3 regions of the Paraburkholderia sp. BL17N1 genome follow, and region 1 is predicted to be linked to each of the others. Evidence: riboswitches for the same ligand, from Rfam matches in the RefSeq annotation. Region 1 holds a riboswitch; each other region holds the start of a gene.
What was found. A riboswitch is a leader RNA that binds a small molecule or an ion and turns the genes downstream of it on or off. The one in region 1 is predicted to bind cobalamin.

Region 1 (5,758 bases):
GCCCGCACGGGAAAGACAGGAGCCGTGAGGCGTGGATACGTAAGACGTGGATACCTGTCGCAGCGTACAGCTTTCATCGTTTGACCTCTTCCCCGAGTTCTTTCAATCATCGGGGATAGTCGTTGGATAGTCAGCAGGACTATTTCGCAATAACGCTGGGAAATGTCAGCGACGTCCAGTTGCATTGACGGTTATCTACCCCGTCCTGAGCATGTTATGTATCGTGCATCGACACGGGCCATCGGGCTGGCGTCGGCGCAGGCAACGAGAGAGTGTCCGCAGATCAGGAGGGGAATTGTGCCGACATGCAGAATCAATGCGCGGGTCGTGTACGCAGCCCTGACATCGGACAAATCCGGGAACGCGCAGCAAGCAACCTGATAAAAAAGGGCGACCGGAGTCGCCCTGAATGGTCACGCAAAACACCTGCCCTGTCCCGATGGTGCGGACAACCGGAGGCCGTGTGCAGCAACCAAGTTGTTAAATTCGAACGGAACAGATGTTTGTAGCTCTTGAGCATCGCGGGCGAATTTATCCACAGAAATTGTTCAGAAGCCTGTGGATAACCACCCCACAACCGCCCCAACTCCTTGACGCAGAACCCATCTTGACCGCTGCGCGCAAACTGCGGAGAGCGAAGCACGGCGAGCGAACCGTTGAGCGAAACCGCCGAAGCGGCCGCACTCGTCATGCCAATCAAGCCGACTTCACCGCCGACCGCCCCGCCACCCGCATCAACGCAATCCGCTCGACCAGTGCGCCAAACAGCAGCCCGATCGTCGCCCACATAATCGCCTGCATGCCGAGCGCCGCGACGCGGAATTTCCACAGCAGCACCGCCGGGAAAGCCTCCGGCACTTCGTTGATCGCGGGCATCGACAACTGCACCGCCGCGATGATCACAATGAACACCACCGCCCCCACGATCGAGCCGTTCCACGCGCCAAGTTTCATCGCCGCACGGCGCCGCACCTTGAGCGAGAACACCATCGCCGCCAGCGAGATCGCAATCATCAGGAAGAACAGCCCCGTGCGCGTCCCGATCGTCTCAGGGTCGCCGACCGAGGGCGGGTTCGCCGGATACTTCAGATTCGGCACGATCGCGAGCGCAATGAACGCGCCAAGCGCAAGCCATGCGGACAACGCGCGCGGGCTCAACGCGCCCACTCGGCCATAAGCGTAAGCGAAGACCAGCGAGAACAAGCCGCCGAATGCCGCGCCGTAAGTCAGCACGCCAGTCAACAAGCCGATACCCCGCTGCGTGTCGCGGCTCACCATCTCAGGCTCGGGCGCCTCGCCTTTCGCGGCGTCGGCCTTTTCTTCGAATGAAATGGCCTGATTGACCTGCGGCTCGCCCACCACCCGCGCGAAGCCGAACGTGAGGAGTCCCGAGGCGATGCCTGCAAGCATCCCGCGTACCAACAATTTACCCACCATGGTCGACTCCGTTAGTGGCAGGGAAAGCCGAGCAGATGGCGGCCGTCGTGCACGAACTCATGCACGTACATGCCCGGCACCAGCGAGGTGGCACCCTGTTCCGCACCCACGAAGTAAAGCGCGAGCAGCAACAGCAAACCGCCGAACACGACCCAGGGCAGCAACTCGCGCAGCGGAATCGGCGTGGGTTGAGCAACAGGCTGATTGGCGGGATCGAAAACAGCTTCGGTCATGATGGACATCTCCTGGGGTAACGCGCCCCGATAGTCATTGCAGAGGATTGGTGCGAAGCTCAGGTCTGGCTTTCGGCTTGTGCTGCCGATTACAGTGGCGCGACCGCGCCGGGCTCTCACCGGCTTCCGCGCTTCGCAGTCCCGCTATTCTACGCGCTAAACTTCGGCACCCGGCAACGCAAAACACACGTTTCATGCCGCCGGCGTTGGGCTTCGGGACGTGGCTTGATAGGACATGAACGGAATGGACACAAGGCTGTTACTGGTCAGCCACGCATCGACCGCGGCCCAGCGCGCAGGCCGTTTTCCCGCCGACGATTCACTCGACGCCCGCGGCCTCGCCGAAGCCCAAACCCACGCCGCACGCTTGCGCCTGGCGATCGCGGAAGAGTCACCGGCTTTCGTCAGCCCGGCCGCCTGCGCGCGCGAAACGGCGACGGCGCTGGGCCTCACGGCGTCGGTCGACGCCGGCCTGGCGGATCTGAACTACGGCGCATGGCAAGGACGGCGGCTCGCCGACCTCGCCGCCGAAGCGCCGCAAGACGTCGCCGCATGGACGCGCGATCCGGACGCCGCGCCTCACGGCGGCGAGTCGTTCAGTCAACTCGTGAAACGGGTAGGAGGATGGCTCGAAGCGTTGTTGGACGGCGAGACGGATCGTGCATCGAGCAACGTGGTCGCCGTCACCCACGCGCCGGTGCTGCGGGCAGCGATCGTGTATACGCTCGGAACATCGCCCATCGTTTTTCCGCGCATTGAAATCGCGCCACTTTCGATCATCGAGTTGCGGCACTCGTCGCGCGGCTGGACATGGTGGCCGGCGACACACTAGCCGCTCTAGCCCGGCGGCTTACTTACCCGACACCACCAGACGCAGCTTGTTCGACCCGGTCGGCGTCAGTGTGATATCGGTCCGCTTACCCTTCGCGCCCAGATAAAAGTGCTGACGTCCCGGCGAATTCTGATCGTGCGTCGCGTCGGGCAGACACGATGCGACGTCCGCCGCGACAGCTTGCAGCGCGTCGGCATTCGATCCGGCGTCGTGATGCGGCGTCCACGTGCATTGATAGGCACCGTGACTCGCCGAACATTGCGCGTCGTCGCCGTAAGGTTGCGCGACGCCCTTGCCGTCGTCCGACGTCAATGAGGTGAGCCCGCCAGGGGCCGCCGCGACGATCCGCTTCAGGGATGTGCAAGGGCTAGGCGCATCGTCGGCATACGCACCGCCGGTCAGCAAAACGCCCAGCGACGCAGCGGCGAGCGCGGTGGCAAGCAATCGGGTTCTGTTCATGTCGGCGCGGTCCTTGAAGTCACTCGCAGGTACAAGCGCGGTAGCACGCTTCATACCCAGGAAGGCCGACTCCTCAAGACCGCGCTTCGGTCACCGTCATTACAATCCCGTACCGAATAGAGCCGCCAGCCCCTGCGCCGATCCGAAAATCCCCTTGGCATCGTGCCCGACACCATCGATCACAAACGTCCGATGCGTCGCCAATCCTTCGGGATGCCGCAACGCCATATAGCGCGTGTAAGCCAGGCCGCGCCCGAGCCGGTGTTCACCTTGCGTCAACGCGGCGCACGAGCGGTCGAGTGCCGGATGCTGCGGATCGCAATCCGCGCCGCCAAGCAGCACGGTCACGTCACGCTGCGCGTAACGCGCTTCGAGCGTGGCCGCTGAAGCCGCGTCGCGAGAGTAAGCGGGCAAATCCTCGAGCCCATACTTCCAGCGATTGAACGACGGACACCTCGCCCGATCGAATGCCGCAAACTCGCCGGACACAGCAGACGCAACCGGCCCAACCGGCCGCATTGCATCGAAGTACACATACGACGAAGGATTCGCGACCACATAGCGCAGCGCGATACCGCGCGCCGCGAGGGACGCCTCGTCTCGCGCTACCACTGCGTAGCGCTGCACGACCTGCGCGCCGCCCGAGTGTCCCGCGATCACCACCTCGGCGAGCGACGCGAACTGCTCGCGCGACGCCAGCGTGTCCACAATCGCGTCGAGCACATCGAACGAACTGATCGGCGCGGGACCTTCGGCGTTCTCGCCAGCCATCCAGCTCGTCCAGTCCCAATGCAACGTGGACGGCGGCAGTTCATGCGCGTCGACATCCGCGGTCGCGAGAAACTGCGGCACGATCAGCAGCGTATCGGCTACGCTGGCGCCGGCGAGTGCGCACGAACGCTGCGCGAGTTCGAAATACGTGTCGCCGTTGCGCAGGCGGCCATGAATCAGAATCACGGCGCGTTGGACATCGCGCGTCGGCGCGAGCCAATCGCCGTTGGAAAACACCGGCACCGTGCCGCTGCCGGCTCGCGTCGTGACGCTCAGATGCCGGCTCGCCACGACCGCGACCGGATGTTCATTCGGCGCGCGTTCGTCGTCTGTGATGAAAGGCTGGGTCATGCAATAGGCTCGTGGTCGATCAATGAGTGGCGGGTCTAGCCGCCGCGCCGCTCGACATGCGTCCGGCGCGCGTGAAGTACACCATCGCGAGCGACACGAAGCCGGCAAAAATCAGGTAAAACGCGGGCGTGAGGCTGCTGCCGGTCACGCGCGTCAAGCCGGTGATGGTGAGCGGCGCCATGCCGCCGAACAGCGTCACCGCAATGTTGTACGACAGCGCCACGCCCGCCGAACGGCTGCGCACGGGGAACAAGGTCGCGAGCATGCCGGGATGCGCGCCGGACATGGCGGCGAGGAACAGCGTCGCGATCATCTGCGCGATGAACAGGTGCCCCGGCGTCGGATTCGTCACGACGAAGTGATAAAGCGGATACACGCAGACCATCCACGCGATCACGATGGGATAGAACAGCCGGTATGCGCCATAACGATCGGCGAGCTTGCCGGACAGCGGAAACAGAAACAGATTCAGCACACCGGACACGAACGCGCCGAGCAACGCGGTGGACAACGGCAAATGCAATTGCCGTTCGACATACACCGAGAGATAGGAATGCCAGACATAATTTGTCGCCGCGCCGACGATAATCACACCCATCGCGCAAATCGCCGCGTCGCCGTTGTCGCGGAAGAACTGGCGGATCGTGACGCGCGGCGGTTTGTCCTTGTGTTCGAGCAGCCGCTCGAACTCCGGTGACTCGGCCACGCGATGCCGGATATAGAAGCCGAACGGCCCCGCCAGCGCGCCGAACAGAAACGGCAAACGCCAGCCCCACGCCACCAGTTGCTCATGCGTGAGCTGCGTGGTCAGCAGATAGCCGACGCCGGACGACAGCAGCAACGCGAACGCTTGCGCCGACATGTTGAAGCTGCCGTAAAACATCTTCTTGTGCGAGGGCGCGTACTCGACCAGCATCGCGGAAGCCGTCGCGAACTGTCCGCCCACGGATAGCCCTTGCAACAAGCGAGCAAGCACCACCAACAGCGGCGCAGCGATGCCGATGCTCGCATAGCCCGGCGTGAGACCCATCAGCAACGTGCTGGCCGCCATCGAAATGATCAGCAGCGAGAGCGCCTTGCGTCGCCCCGCGCGATCCGAGTAGATGCCGAGCAGAATGCCGCCGATCGGCCGCACGATAAAACCGACGGCAAACGTCGCAAGCGTCAGCATGATCGACACGAAGCCGCTGCCGCCGGGAAAGAACACTTGCGCGATGATCTTCGCGAAGTAGCCGTAGATCAGAAAGTCGAACCACTCGAGTCCATTGCCGAGCACGGAGGCGAAGATCGCGCGCCGCACCATCGACGGACTCAAGCTGTTCGGTGCATCGGCTCCAGCCGCGACACCGTCGCGCTGATTGAAGGCCGCTTCGCTCATTGCCCGCATCCCGAAGTGTTGAACATTGCTGACAACGCGCATACCGACGTCAACATGCGCGCACCGTCGTGCCCCACGCCCGGCACGATATGAAAGTGCTGCTTCAGGCCGTCTGGATGACGCGACTGGATATACCGGTAGTACGCTTCTGCGCGCGCCACGCGTTGCGGCCCTTGCGCTTCGGCTGCGCAGGTTCTGTCGAGCGCGCTCTGCTGCGGATCGTCATCAGCGCCGCCGACGAGGTAGTCGACCCGGCGCGACGCATAGATCGCTTCGAGTTGCGCGGGCGTGCGGTCG
Region 2 (5,758 bases), on a different contig from region 1:
ATGCTTTCGTGATGTTGTAGCGCGCCGACAGATTCACCACGCCATAGCCGCCCAGCTTGCCGCTGCTGTCGTTGCTCGGGCCGCTCACGATCCATTCGCCGCCCACCCGCCACCCGGCGATGCTGCGGTTCACCGTCAGCGCCCCGAAGCGCCGGGCGCGCCGCACGAGGTCGGCATCGTTGTCGAGGTCGACGGGATTTTGCAGCGTCAGCGACGCGCGCACGTCCGTCTTGCCGACATGGCCGCTCCACGATCCTTCGATGCCCTGCACCTTCGCATGGCCGACGTTCTCGGCCAGATAGATGCCGGGCGTCACCTGCTCGTAGTTAATCAGATTCGAATAGCGCGTCTGGAATGCGGAAAGGCGCATCACGCCGAGCGCATTCGATGCGTACTGCAGCGCGGCTTCGATCGAATGGCTGCGCTCCGGCTGGATCGCCGGATTGCCGCTGATCGGATAGTACAGATCGTCAAAGCTCGGCGCGCGAAACGAATCCGAATAGCTTGCGGTCACCTTCCAATGGCCGGTGATGTCGAAACCGTAGCCGAGATAGTAACTGTTCGCTCCGCCGAAATCGGAATACTGGTCGCGCCGCACGTTGGCCTGAAACTGGTTGCGCCCGAAGCGTCCCGTATAGCCGACGAAGCCCGAATCCACATGACGGTCCGGCGCCGCGAACGTGTCCGAATCGAGGCTTTGATCGAGATGCTCATAGCCGACCTGCAGTTTCTGCTGCGCGGCCAGCGCGAAATCGTTCTGCCATGTGTACTGGCGATTGTCTGTATCGAAGCGGCCGTTGTACACCCCGTTGGTGTTCGACACGCTGCGGTCGTCGCCTTCTGCGACGATGAAGTGCGTGGTCCACCAGTCGGTCAGCTTGCCGTTCGCGAACACCGAGACCTGGCGCACCTTGCTATACAGGTTGTTCAGATCGGTCGGCACGCCGTACGCGTTGTCGTAGCTGTTGTTGCCATTCGACTGCAAGTAGCTGGCGCCGGCGTCCCATTTGTCGTTGAACTTGTGGCGCAGCGAAGCCGAGATACTCTCGTTCAGATAGCCGTTCGCGTTCGGATTGGCGCTGGGCGCCTCCTTCGTATTCAGCGACGAGAAGCCGTCGTCCTTCGAACGCGCGAGCGAAATGCTGAAGGTCGTGTTGCCGTCCTTGTCCAATGCACCGTTCACGCCCGCCTGCTGCGTCTGCGTGTGATAGCTGCCGTAGCCGAGCGAAAAATTGAAACGCGGCGGGTGATCGCCGCCGTTTTTCGTGAACACCTGCACCACACCGCCGATCGCGCCCGAGCCGTACAACGCCGACACGTTGCCGTTCACCACCTCCACGTGATCGATCTGGTCGAGTGGGATCTGCGCGAGTTGCGACGCACCCAGACTCACCGAATCGACGCGCACGCCGTCGATCAGCAGCAGCGATTGCGTCGACGACGCGCCGCGCAAAAAGAGGCTCGTCGTCGAACCGGGGCCACCTGTGCGCGAGATTTGCGCGCCGGGCGCGAGTTGCAGGAGGCCGGGCAAATCGGTCGCGGTGGTGTCGGCGATATCCTGCTGATCGAACAGCGAGGTCTGCGGGATCGTGTCGGCGAGCGCTTGCGGCGCGCGATCCGCGGTCACCACCACGGGCGACAGCACCGCCGAAGAGGACACCGAACTCGAAGAATCCGCCGACGGAGACGAAGCAGATGAAGCAGAAGATGAAGACGCGACTTGCGCGTGCACGACGATCGGCAGGCTCGCAAAGGCGAGCAGCACCGCGCGGGCGAAGGGGGACAGCATGGGGTGAACGTCCTGTGGATAGCGTGCGCGGCCCGCTTCCCCGCAGGCCGATGCGTAACGAGGCGCCCGCGTATTTAACATTTTCGCGCGGGACGTGCCTCTCCCTCTGGCCGGTATCCGGGCTGGCGACGCATCGATCCCGCCTTCCCACGCGAGACGCGCAGTGGCACACTCGCGAGTTGAACTTCCAGCTCGCGAGCGGGATCGACTTGCATGACGAATGCGGTCGCTTACCGTTGCGGGGGCAGCGCAGGTTGGCGCGTTTAGCTGAATCCAGATGAACCGCGCGCCCTGCTTCCCGTTTAACTGCGTGGGCCGTTGAAAAAAAGCCGCACGCGGGCACCAGAGTGCGGGCAGTTTAGGAGCGGCCTCGGAGTCCGTCAAGAATGGTGAGATCGCAGGCCATGTGTTCTGTTAAGTGCAGGCTCTTGTCCGACGCGTGAGTACTTTTTCATCATATGGTCGATAAAAAGCCTGCACAAAGCGATGTTGTTACGTCTCGAAACGAGACAATTGTCGGAACCTGCGACATTCCGCGCTAAAATGCGATGTCTTTAGAGGACGCAGCAGATGCTCACCGAACTCGAAACACTTTCACAAAATATCGGCAAGCTGATCGCGATCAGCCAGCGCCACAATGAGGCGCGACTCGCGCTCGAAGAGCAACTCGCGCAATCGCGCGCCGACGCCGAAGCCACGCGCACGGAACTTGCAATGCTGCGCGAGGAACGTAACGCGCTGCAGGCGGAACGCGACGCGCTTTCGGCGAAGATCGACGACGCACAAGTGCGCCTGAACGCGATCCTCGAGAAGCTGCCGCGTGCGCGCGCGCACAGTGAGCCGGACAACCAGCTCGATCTGCTCGAGCCGGCTCAGCAAGTAGCCGAAGCCGGGAGCGACGTGACCCGCCACGGAGAAAATGCATGACCACCAAGCAGATCGAAGTATCGATTCTCGGCGTGCCCTATCGCCTCGCCTGCTCGCCGCAAACGGAAGCGGCGCTGCTCGAAGCGGTTGCACGCGTCGACGCCGAAATGTCGAAGATCCGCAATAACAGCAACGTGCGCGGCACGGATCGCATTGCCGTCATGGCTGCGCTGTCGCTGGCATCGGAACTGCTTAGACTGCAATCGAGCGTGAGACACGGAGAAGCATTTCCCGCTGAAGAAATCCGGCGTACAATGCATCAAATGAACGAACAACTAGGTACTGTGATTGAGCAGTACAGCGTGCAATAAGGTACATGTGTTATCGTGCTGCCGGTCCTGAGATCGGCGGCGGATTCAAACGGAATGTGTGAGCACAAGGTGTGCAAGATTCAGCAAACGTTTGAGTTCAATCGGTAGTTCGTTTTTCAGCTTCATCGGTTTAGCTTCCCTGCCTGGTTCGCCAAGGTCATATATTCCTTGAACCAATGCCATGTGCACGGTTGCGGAAATTTGTAGCACGGGTGTGCGCGTCACTCTGTCTGATGTACCCGAAGTGTTGCTAACTGCGACCAATTCTGAACCCCCGGTTCAGGATGCCGGCCTAGCGGCTAAGGCGGGGACCTTATTTAGAACGGCATCGGACTTCGGTTCGGTGCCGTTTTTCTTTGGGCGCTGTTTTTTGTTGGCCGATTTCTTCCGCATCTTCAACCCCTTAACGTTCAATTCGATTCATGCGCTACTGGCTAATGAAGTCCGAACCGGACGAAGCAAGCATCGACCATCTCGCCAAGGCACCGCATCGCACATTGCCGTGGACCGGCGTGCGCAACTATCAGGCGCGCAATTTCATGCGCGACATGATGCAGGTCGGCGACGGTGTGCTGTTCTATCACTCGAGCTGTCCGGAGCCTGGCATCGCGGGCATTGCGGAGGTATCGTCCACTGCGTATCCCGACCCGACGCAGTTCGACAAGAAGAGTCCCTACTACGACGCGAAGTCGTCGCAGGAAACGCCCCGCTGGGTGCTCGTCGATGTGGTGTTCAAGAAGAAGATTCCGCTTATCCCGCTCGCCGCGTTACGCGAGCACGACGAACTCGCGGACATGCGCGTGCTCGCCAAAGGCAACCGCCTGTCGATTACACCGGTGACCGAGGCCGAATGGCGATTCATCACCAAGCGGCTCGCCTGATCGTGCATGCCTGATGAATGCGTGGCGTGTATTTGTGCGCACGCAAACGTTAAAGCAACGTCAAACCCGGGAACCAAGCTCAGGTTACAAGCGCCTAACGATCTCGCAAACGCCATGCCACGGCGCGGCGGTTGCACCAATCGTGCACAACCTGTTCAAGCAAGGAGTCCAACAATGACGAAAAACACCGCACGTGCACTCGCTTTCGCCCTCGTCTGCGCCGCGCCCGCCGCGCTCGCACTGACGCCGGCCATGGCACGCGCGCAAAGCACCGGCCAATATCAGCCGGCCGGCGTGCTGTCGTTGAACGCGCAGGCCAGCGCTGAAGTGCCGCAAGACGTCGTCGATATCACGCTGTTCTACGAGCAGGAAGCGAGCGATCCGTCGGCGCTCACGTCAACGCTGAACCAGCGCGCCGATTCGGCGCTGCAAAGAGCCAAGGGTGTGAGCGGCGTGACGGCGCGCACGGGCTCGTTCTCGATCTATCCGTCCACCGACCGTGACGGGCGCATTTCCGCATGGCGCGGCCGCACGGAGATCGTACTCGAATCGCACGACTTCGCCGCGGTGTCCAAGCTCGCGGGTCAGATGGCATCGATCATGCAGGTCGGCAATGTGCAGTTCTCGCTCTCGCCTGAAGCGCAGCGCGCGGCGGAGCAGAAGCTCACCGGCGAAGCGATCAAGTCGTTCCGCGAGCAGGCCGCTTCGTCCGCGCAGGCGTTCGGCTACAGCGGTTATTCGATTCGCGAGGTCAACGTCGGCCACAACGGCGTGATGCCGCGTCCGGTGATGATGATGAGCGCGCGCGCCATGGGCGCCGACGCAAAGGCCGCGGCACCGGTGCCGATCGAAGGCGGAACGTCGACGGTAACCGTCAATGTGTCCGGCTCGGTGCAGATGAAATAACGCTTCCTGGTGGTAGAAGCACTGCTTCGACGCAGTAAAAGAAAAGCCGCTCGCGCGGCTTTTCTCATTGACCACTCGCCACGATAAACCGTAGCGGTCAGTTCGCGCTGACCGCCTGCGCCGGTTCGTGGCGCGCGCGGCGATAAGACCACACCAGCATGCCGATACCGACGACGATCATCGGCAGCGACAGCCATTGGCCCATGGACAAGCCCATAGCCAGCAGGCCGAGGAAGTCGTCCGGCTCGCGCGCGAATTCGACCGTGAAGCGCGCGAGGCCGTAGCCGATCAGAAACACGGCGGAAATCGCGCCCATTGGCTTTGGCTTGCGTGAGAAGAAGAACAGCACGAAGAACAGCGCGACGCCTTCCAGGGCGATTTCATACAGCTCCGACGGATGGCGCGGCAGCATGTGATATTGCGCGAATACTTCGTTCAGGTGCCATTGCGCGGCCAGTTGCGGATGCGCGCTGAGCCACGCGGCGTCGTCGGGCGCGGCGCCCGGAAACAGCATGGCCCACGGCGCCGACGGATCGGTCACGCGGCCCCACAACTCGCCGTTGATGAAATTGCCGAGACGCCCTGCCGCGAGCCCGGTCGGCACCATCGGCGCGACGAAGTCGGTGACCTGCAGCCACGAGCGTTTGCGCTGATACGCGAACAGCACCATGGCCAGCGTCACGCCGAGAAAGCCGCCGTGAAACGACATGCCGCCTTCCCAGACCTTGAAGATGTCGAGCGGATGCGCGAAATAAAAGCTCGCCTTATAGAACAGCACGTAGCCGAGGCGGCCGCCGAGAATCGTGCCCAACACGCCGTAAAACAGCATGTCGTCGATATCCTTGGCGGTCCAGCCTTGCGCGGCGACATACGGCAAACGCAGCCGCAACCGGCCGACCACGATCGCCGCGATGAACGCGACGAGGTACATCAGTCCATACCAG
Region 3 (5,758 bases), 1.7 Mb from region 1:
GCGGCACCTGCCGCGCGTGCGCCAACGCGACCGCCTGCTGACTCGTGTTGGCTGCGCGGATCGCCGCCTGAAGCGCGTCGTCGGCGCCCTGTTCGGCGGCCCATTGCGCGAGCCGCTCGAGGTCGATGCTCGAATTGCGGCTATGCAGATCGAGATGGCCCGCCGCCAGCTTGCTGAGCTTGCCGAAGCCGCCGCACACGCTCAGGCGCTCGACCGGCGCGCGCTTCATATGCTTGAGCACCGCGCCGACGAAGTCGCCCATTTCGATCAGCGCGATATCCGGCAGGCCGTAGTGCGCGCGCATCGCGTCCTCGCTCGCGTTGCCGGTGCAGGCGGCGAGATGGGTATAGCCGTTGGCGCGCGCGACGTCGATCCCCTGATGAATCGACGCGATATACGCCGAGCACGAAAACGGACGCACAATGCCGGTGGTGCCGAGGATCGACAGCCCGCCGAGAATGCCGAGACGCGGGTTCATCGTTTTCAGCGCGAGCGCTTCGCCGCCTTCCACGCCGATCGTTACTTCGAAGCCGCCGCCGTACGCATGCTCCGCCGCGAGTTCGGCCAGATGCTCGGCCATCATTCTGCGCGGCACCGGGTTGATGGCGGGTTCGCCGACCGGCAGCGTCAGCCCCGCGCGCGTCACCGTGCCGACGCCCGGCCCCGCGCGAAATATCACGCCCGCTTCGGCGATGAGGCGCACGCGCGCGAAGACGAGCGCGCCGTGCGTGACGTCGGGATCGTCGCCGGCGTCCTTGATCGTGCCGGCTTCCGCGCCTTCTTCGCCATTCCCGATCAGGCGGCAGAACACCAGCGGCATCGGCACATGCTGCCCCTTCGGCAACACGATCTCCGCCACTTCGCTGACGACACCCGCGAGCAACAGACGCGCCGCCGCCAGCGACGTCGCGGTGGCGCAACTGCCGGTCGTGTAGCCGCTACGCAGCGGCGCGGGTTGTTCGGGGGTTTCTTCGCGCATCAGGGTTCTGGCGATGGGTCGGTGGGGGTGGCGCCGGTCGTGTTCGTCGCTTTCGTCGTGTTGGTCGAGTTGGTCGTGTTGGTGACATTCGTGGCGCTCATACCGCTTCCGGCACTTGCGGCACGCCTGGAATTCGGCACATTCACCGCATTCGTCGCATTGGTTGCGTTAATCACGGTTTCGGTTCCCACGAGGTTCACGCCCTCGCCGCTCGCCGGCTTCGTCACCTCCAGCAGCGTGATCGGCAACGCCTGCCGCCACGTATCGAACCCGCCAAGCGGTTGCGCGTCCGCCAATGCGATCCGTGTCAACGTCCCGCCATGCCGCTCGCGCCACGCCGTCAACGCCGCCTCGCCTTGCAACGTCACCGCATTGGCGACCAGCCGCCCGCCTTCGCGCAGACCTGCCCAGCATGCCTCCAGCACGCCCGGCACGGTCACGCCCCCGCCGATGAACACGGCATCCGGCACCGGCAACCCCTGCAGCGCCTCAGGCGCGCGCCCCGCCACGAGTTGCAGCCCCGGCACACCCAACGTATCGCGATTGTGTTCGATGAAACGTTGCCGTTCCGCGTGCCCTTCAATCGCAATCGCGCGACAGGTGGAATGCGCGCGCATCCATTCGATGCCGATCGAGCCGCTGCCCGCGCCCACATCCCACAGCAATTCGCCGGGCGTCGGCGCGAGGCGCGCGAGCGTGATCGCGCGCACGTCGCGCTTGGTCAACTGGCCGTCGTGACGAAACGCATCGTCGGGCAAACCGCAGGTCAGCGGCAGACGCGGTGCACCTTCGGTAGCACGGCAGTCGAGCGCGATCAGGTTCAGCGCGGCCACGTCGCCCGCGGACCACTGATCCGCGCGGCCGTCGATGCGCCGCTCCAGCTCGCCGCCCAGGTGTTCCAGCACACTCATGCGGGTCGCCCCGTAACCTCGTGCGTTCAGCAATGCCGCGAGCGCCGCGGGCGTGCGCCCGTCCGCGCTGAGCACGAACATGCGCGCGCCGTCGTGCAGATGCGCGTTCAGCGCGGGCAACGGCCGCCCCACCAGCGACACCGTCGCGACATCCTGCAACGGCCAGCCGAGCCGCGCGGCCGCCAGCGACAACGACGACGGCGCCGGCAGCACCCGCAATTCCCCCGCCGGCAATTGCCGCGCGAGTGTCGCGCCGACGCCGAACAGCATCGGATCGCCGCTCGCCAGCACGCACACGGCTGCGCCGCGCTCGGCCAGCAAGGGCGCGAGATCGAAGGGACGCGGCCAGGCGGCACGGCGCGCGGCGAGACGCGCGGGCAGCATCGCCAGATGACGTTCGCCGCCGTACACCACCGACGCTTCCAGCAAGGCCCGCCGCGCGGGCCGCCCCAAGCCGGCGAAGCCGTCGTCGCCTATGCCCACCACCGTCAGCCACGCGGGCATGCATCCATCCTCATTCTGTGTCTTCAAATAATGCGCTGTGCCACGCCGATCAAAGCGTCCAGCCTCGTTGTGCTGTTCGAAAAAAGGCATAATACAGCCGCCGGTGCCCTTCGGGGCCGAAGAGGGAACACAGTGCCACTGTGGCTGCCCCCGCAACTGTATGCAGCGAGTCCGCCTGCGCTCCACGCCACTGGTTCGACCGGGAAGGCCGCAGCGGACCATGACCTGCCAGCCAGGAGACCTGCCGGCGAGACTGTTCGTGCCAGCCAACATCGGGCGGGGTGTACCGATGCCGCAGCCATGCCCGCCTCACGGCATGCTCGGGCCGTCGCGCGACGCTAAACCCGGTGTCCGTCTTGAATCAAGCAACGCCCTCCACCGTTTTATCCGACGCGGCCGCCACGCTGCGGCCCTCGGCGTGTCCGGGGCTGCTGCGCATCGTCGCCGCGCGCGACGGCGGGATTTGCCGGATCAAACTGCCCGGCGGCGAATTGAGCGCGGCGCAGGCTCGGGCGATCGCGGAGGCTAGCGCGCGGCACGCGGGCGGGGTGATCGAGTTGACCAATCGCGCGAATGTGCAGGTGCGTGGCGTGAAGCGCGGTGAAGAGGCGGCTTTGATCGCGGCTTTGATCGACGCCGGTCTTGGGCCGATGCCGGCGAACGGCGTGGCGGGCCGTGCGAACACGATGGCGGCGGCCGACGCTGTGAATGAATGGGCCTCGAAAGCCCCGGACGCAGCAGCGCAGCGAGTGGGCACTGCCCACGCACTCTCCGCCGCAGTCTCGGCCGACGACGTCCGCAACGTCATGATCAGCCCCGCTGCCGGACGCGATCCATTCGCGCTGTTCGACACACGCCCGCTGTGCGCCGAATTGCTCACTATGCTGCAAAGCGAAGCGCGTTTCGCGGCGCTGTCGCCGAAATTCGCACTGTTGCTGGACGGCGGCGAACGGCTCGCGAGAGTGGACCATCCGCACGATGTGTGGCTGGCGGCGTCGCAAGAGGCGGACGGCGTGCGGTTCGTGTTCGGGTTCGCGGGTTGTCCGCCTGTGAGCGCCTATGCCGGCGCGCTTATGCAACGCCAAAGCACCGTGCTTGCAAAACCGGGCGTGAACAACACAGGGGCTCTAGCCGCAATCCTGCCTTCACAAGTCCCGGCACTAGTACGCGCGCTGCTCCTCACATTCCTCGACCTCGCCGCCGCCGACGCCACACGCATGCGCCACCTGCTAACCGCGCATTCCGTCGACGCAGTACTGCATCACGCCCAGCGCTATCTCGACTTCCCACTGACGCGAAACGCGAAGCTCGCCAACTGGCACCGCATTACACCAGCCGACGCCAACCTTCGCCTTGGCGCTCACGCCCAACGCGTGCCCGGAGCCTGGCACGTCGGCGGCCAGCCACCGCTGGGACGTCTCGATGCAGACACGCTAACGGGACTCGCCACGCTGTCGCAACAGCACGGCAGCGCCACGCTTCACCTGACACCCTGGCAAAGCGTGCTATTACCCGACATCGCCACGCACGCCGTTCCGATCTTGTTGTCCGGCCTGAACGCCCTCGGTCTCGCCTGCGATCCCGCACACGCGATCACGCACCTGATCGCGTGCGCCGGATCGAGCGGCTGCGTGAAGGGCCTCGCCGACACCAAGAACGACGCGTTGCGCCTCGCGGCTCGGCTGCCAGCCGGCGTGGACGTGCATCTGAGCGGCTGCTTGCGCTCGTGCGCCGCCGCGCATTGCGCGCCGTTCACGCTGCTCGCCGCCGCGCCCGGCCTGTACGACCTTTATCGGCGCGACGGCCGGCCCGGCTTCGGCCAGTGCGTCGCGCGCCAACTGACGATCGGCGAGGCCGCCGACCTGCTCGAACGCCTCGCCCGGAGTGACACCGATGCTTGATTACATTCGCGACGGTCAGGAGATCTATCGCCAATCCTTCGCGACGATCCGTGCGGAGGCCGACTTGTCGCGCATTCCCGCCGACCTCGAAAAACTCGCGGTGCGCGTGATCCACGCATGCGGCATGGTCGATGTGATCGACGATCTGCAATTTTCCGCGGGCGCGGGCGCGGCGGGCCGCGCGGCGCTCGCGCAAGGCGCGCCGATCCTGTGCGATGCCGGCATGGTCGCGCAAGGCATCACGCGCGCGCGGCTGCCGGCGAACAACGAGGTCATCTGCACGCTGACGCATCCAGACGTGCCGTCGCTCGCACGTGAACTCGGCAATACGCGCTCGGCGGCCGCGCTCGAATTGTGGCGGCCGCAGCTGGCGAGCGGCGTGGTCGTGATCGGCAATGCGCCGACCGCCCTGTTTCATCTGCTCGATATGCTCGACGCCGGTGCGCCCAAACCCGCGCTGATTCTCGGCTTTCCAGTGGGTTTTGTCGGCGCGGCCGAATCGAAAGCCATGCTCGCGGACGACAGCCGCGGCGTGCCCTACGTGGTGGTGCATGGCCGGCGCGGCGGCAGCGCGATGGCGGCGGCCGCCGTGAACTCGCTCGCCACGGAGGTCGAATAAATGACGGCGCAAGGACGTTTGTTCGGCCTCGGCGTCGGCCCCGGCGACCCGGAACTCATCACCCTGAAGGCGGTGCGCTTGCTGAAGGCGGCGCCGGTGGTCGCGTACTTTGTCGCGAAGGGGAAGAAGGGCAACGCGTTCAGCATCATCGAAGCGCATTTGCACGATGCCCAGCAGCATCTGCCGCTCGTCTATCCCGTGACCACCGAAGCGCTCGAACCGCCGCTTTCCTATGAAGCGATCATCGCCGACTTCTACGACACCGCCGCGCAAATCGTCGCCACGCACCTCGACGCAGGCCGCGACGTCGCCGTGATCTGCGAAGGCGATCCGTTCTTCTACGGCTCGTACATGTACCTGCACGACCGGCTCGCGGCGCGCTACGAAAGCGAAGTCGTGCCCGGTGTGTGCTCGATGCTCGGCGGCGCCGCCGTGCTCGGCGCGCCGCTGGTGTATCGCAATCAAAGCTTGTCGGTGCTCTCGGGCGTGTTGCCCGAAGACGAGTTGCGTCGCCGTCTCGCCGATGCCGACGCCGCCGTCGTGATGAAACTCGGCCGCAACTTCGACAAGGTGCGGCGCGTGCTCGGCGAACTCGGTCTCGCGGACCGCGCGCTTTACGTCGAACGCGCGACGATGGGAAATCAGCGCATCGTGCCGCTCGCCGAAGTCGATCCCATGGCGTCGCCGTATTTTTCGCTGCTCGTGGTGCCGGGGGAAAAATGGCAAGGATGAGCGCACCCGCGATCGTCATTCTCGGCGCGGGCGCGCTGGCGACGGCGCGGCGCATCCAGGCGCTGTACGCGGGCAGCCAGGTGCATGCGTTGCAGGGACGCGTCGAGGCGGA

Region 2: another riboswitch for cobalamin. It lies ahead of B0G82_RS01750 (TonB-dependent receptor); the one in region 1 lies ahead of B0G82_RS27915 (CbtB-domain containing protein).
Region 3: another riboswitch for cobalamin. It lies ahead of cobG (precorrin-3B synthase); the one in region 1 lies ahead of B0G82_RS27915 (CbtB-domain containing protein).

What each region holds. Positions count from the first base shown of each region.
Region 1 covers NZ_RBIW01000002.1:1,778,101-1,783,858, reverse strand. The annotation lists gene B0G82_RS27920 (CbtA family protein) at 697-1,437, opposite strand; gene B0G82_RS27915 (CbtB-domain containing protein) at 1,449-1,670, opposite strand; cobalamin riboswitch at 1,709-1,851, opposite strand; gene B0G82_RS27910 (histidine phosphatase family protein) at 1,915-2,502, shown strand; gene B0G82_RS27905 (hypothetical protein) at 2,521-2,961, opposite strand; gene B0G82_RS27900 (alpha/beta hydrolase) at 3,061-4,083, opposite strand; gene B0G82_RS27895 (MFS transporter) at 4,103-5,461, opposite strand; gene B0G82_RS27890 (alpha/beta hydrolase) at 5,458-5,758, opposite strand, start outside.
Region 2 covers NZ_RBIW01000001.1:391,829-397,586, forward strand. The annotation lists gene B0G82_RS01750 (TonB-dependent receptor) at 1-1,789, opposite strand, end outside; cobalamin riboswitch at 1,880-2,151, opposite strand; gene B0G82_RS01755 (ATPase) at 2,360-2,716, shown strand; gene B0G82_RS01760 (cell division protein ZapA) at 2,713-3,027, shown strand; RNA gene ssrS (6S RNA) at 3,161-3,342, shown strand; gene B0G82_RS01770 (EVE domain-containing protein) at 3,450-3,908, shown strand; gene B0G82_RS01775 (SIMPL domain-containing protein) at 4,083-4,814, shown strand; gene lgt (prolipoprotein diacylglyceryl transferase) at 4,912-5,758, opposite strand, start outside.
Region 3 covers NZ_RBIW01000002.1:3,458,100-3,463,857, forward strand. The annotation lists gene B0G82_RS35455 (cobalt-precorrin-5B (C(1))-methyltransferase) at 1-979, opposite strand, end outside; gene cbiE (precorrin-6y C5,15-methyltransferase (decarboxylating) subunit CbiE) at 979-2,394, opposite strand; cobalamin riboswitch at 2,479-2,658, shown strand; gene cobG (precorrin-3B synthase) at 2,751-4,295, shown strand; gene B0G82_RS35470 (precorrin-8X methylmutase) at 4,288-4,914, shown strand; gene B0G82_RS35475 (precorrin-2 C(20)-methyltransferase) at 4,915-5,646, shown strand; gene cobJ (precorrin-3B C(17)-methyltransferase) at 5,643-5,758, shown strand, end outside.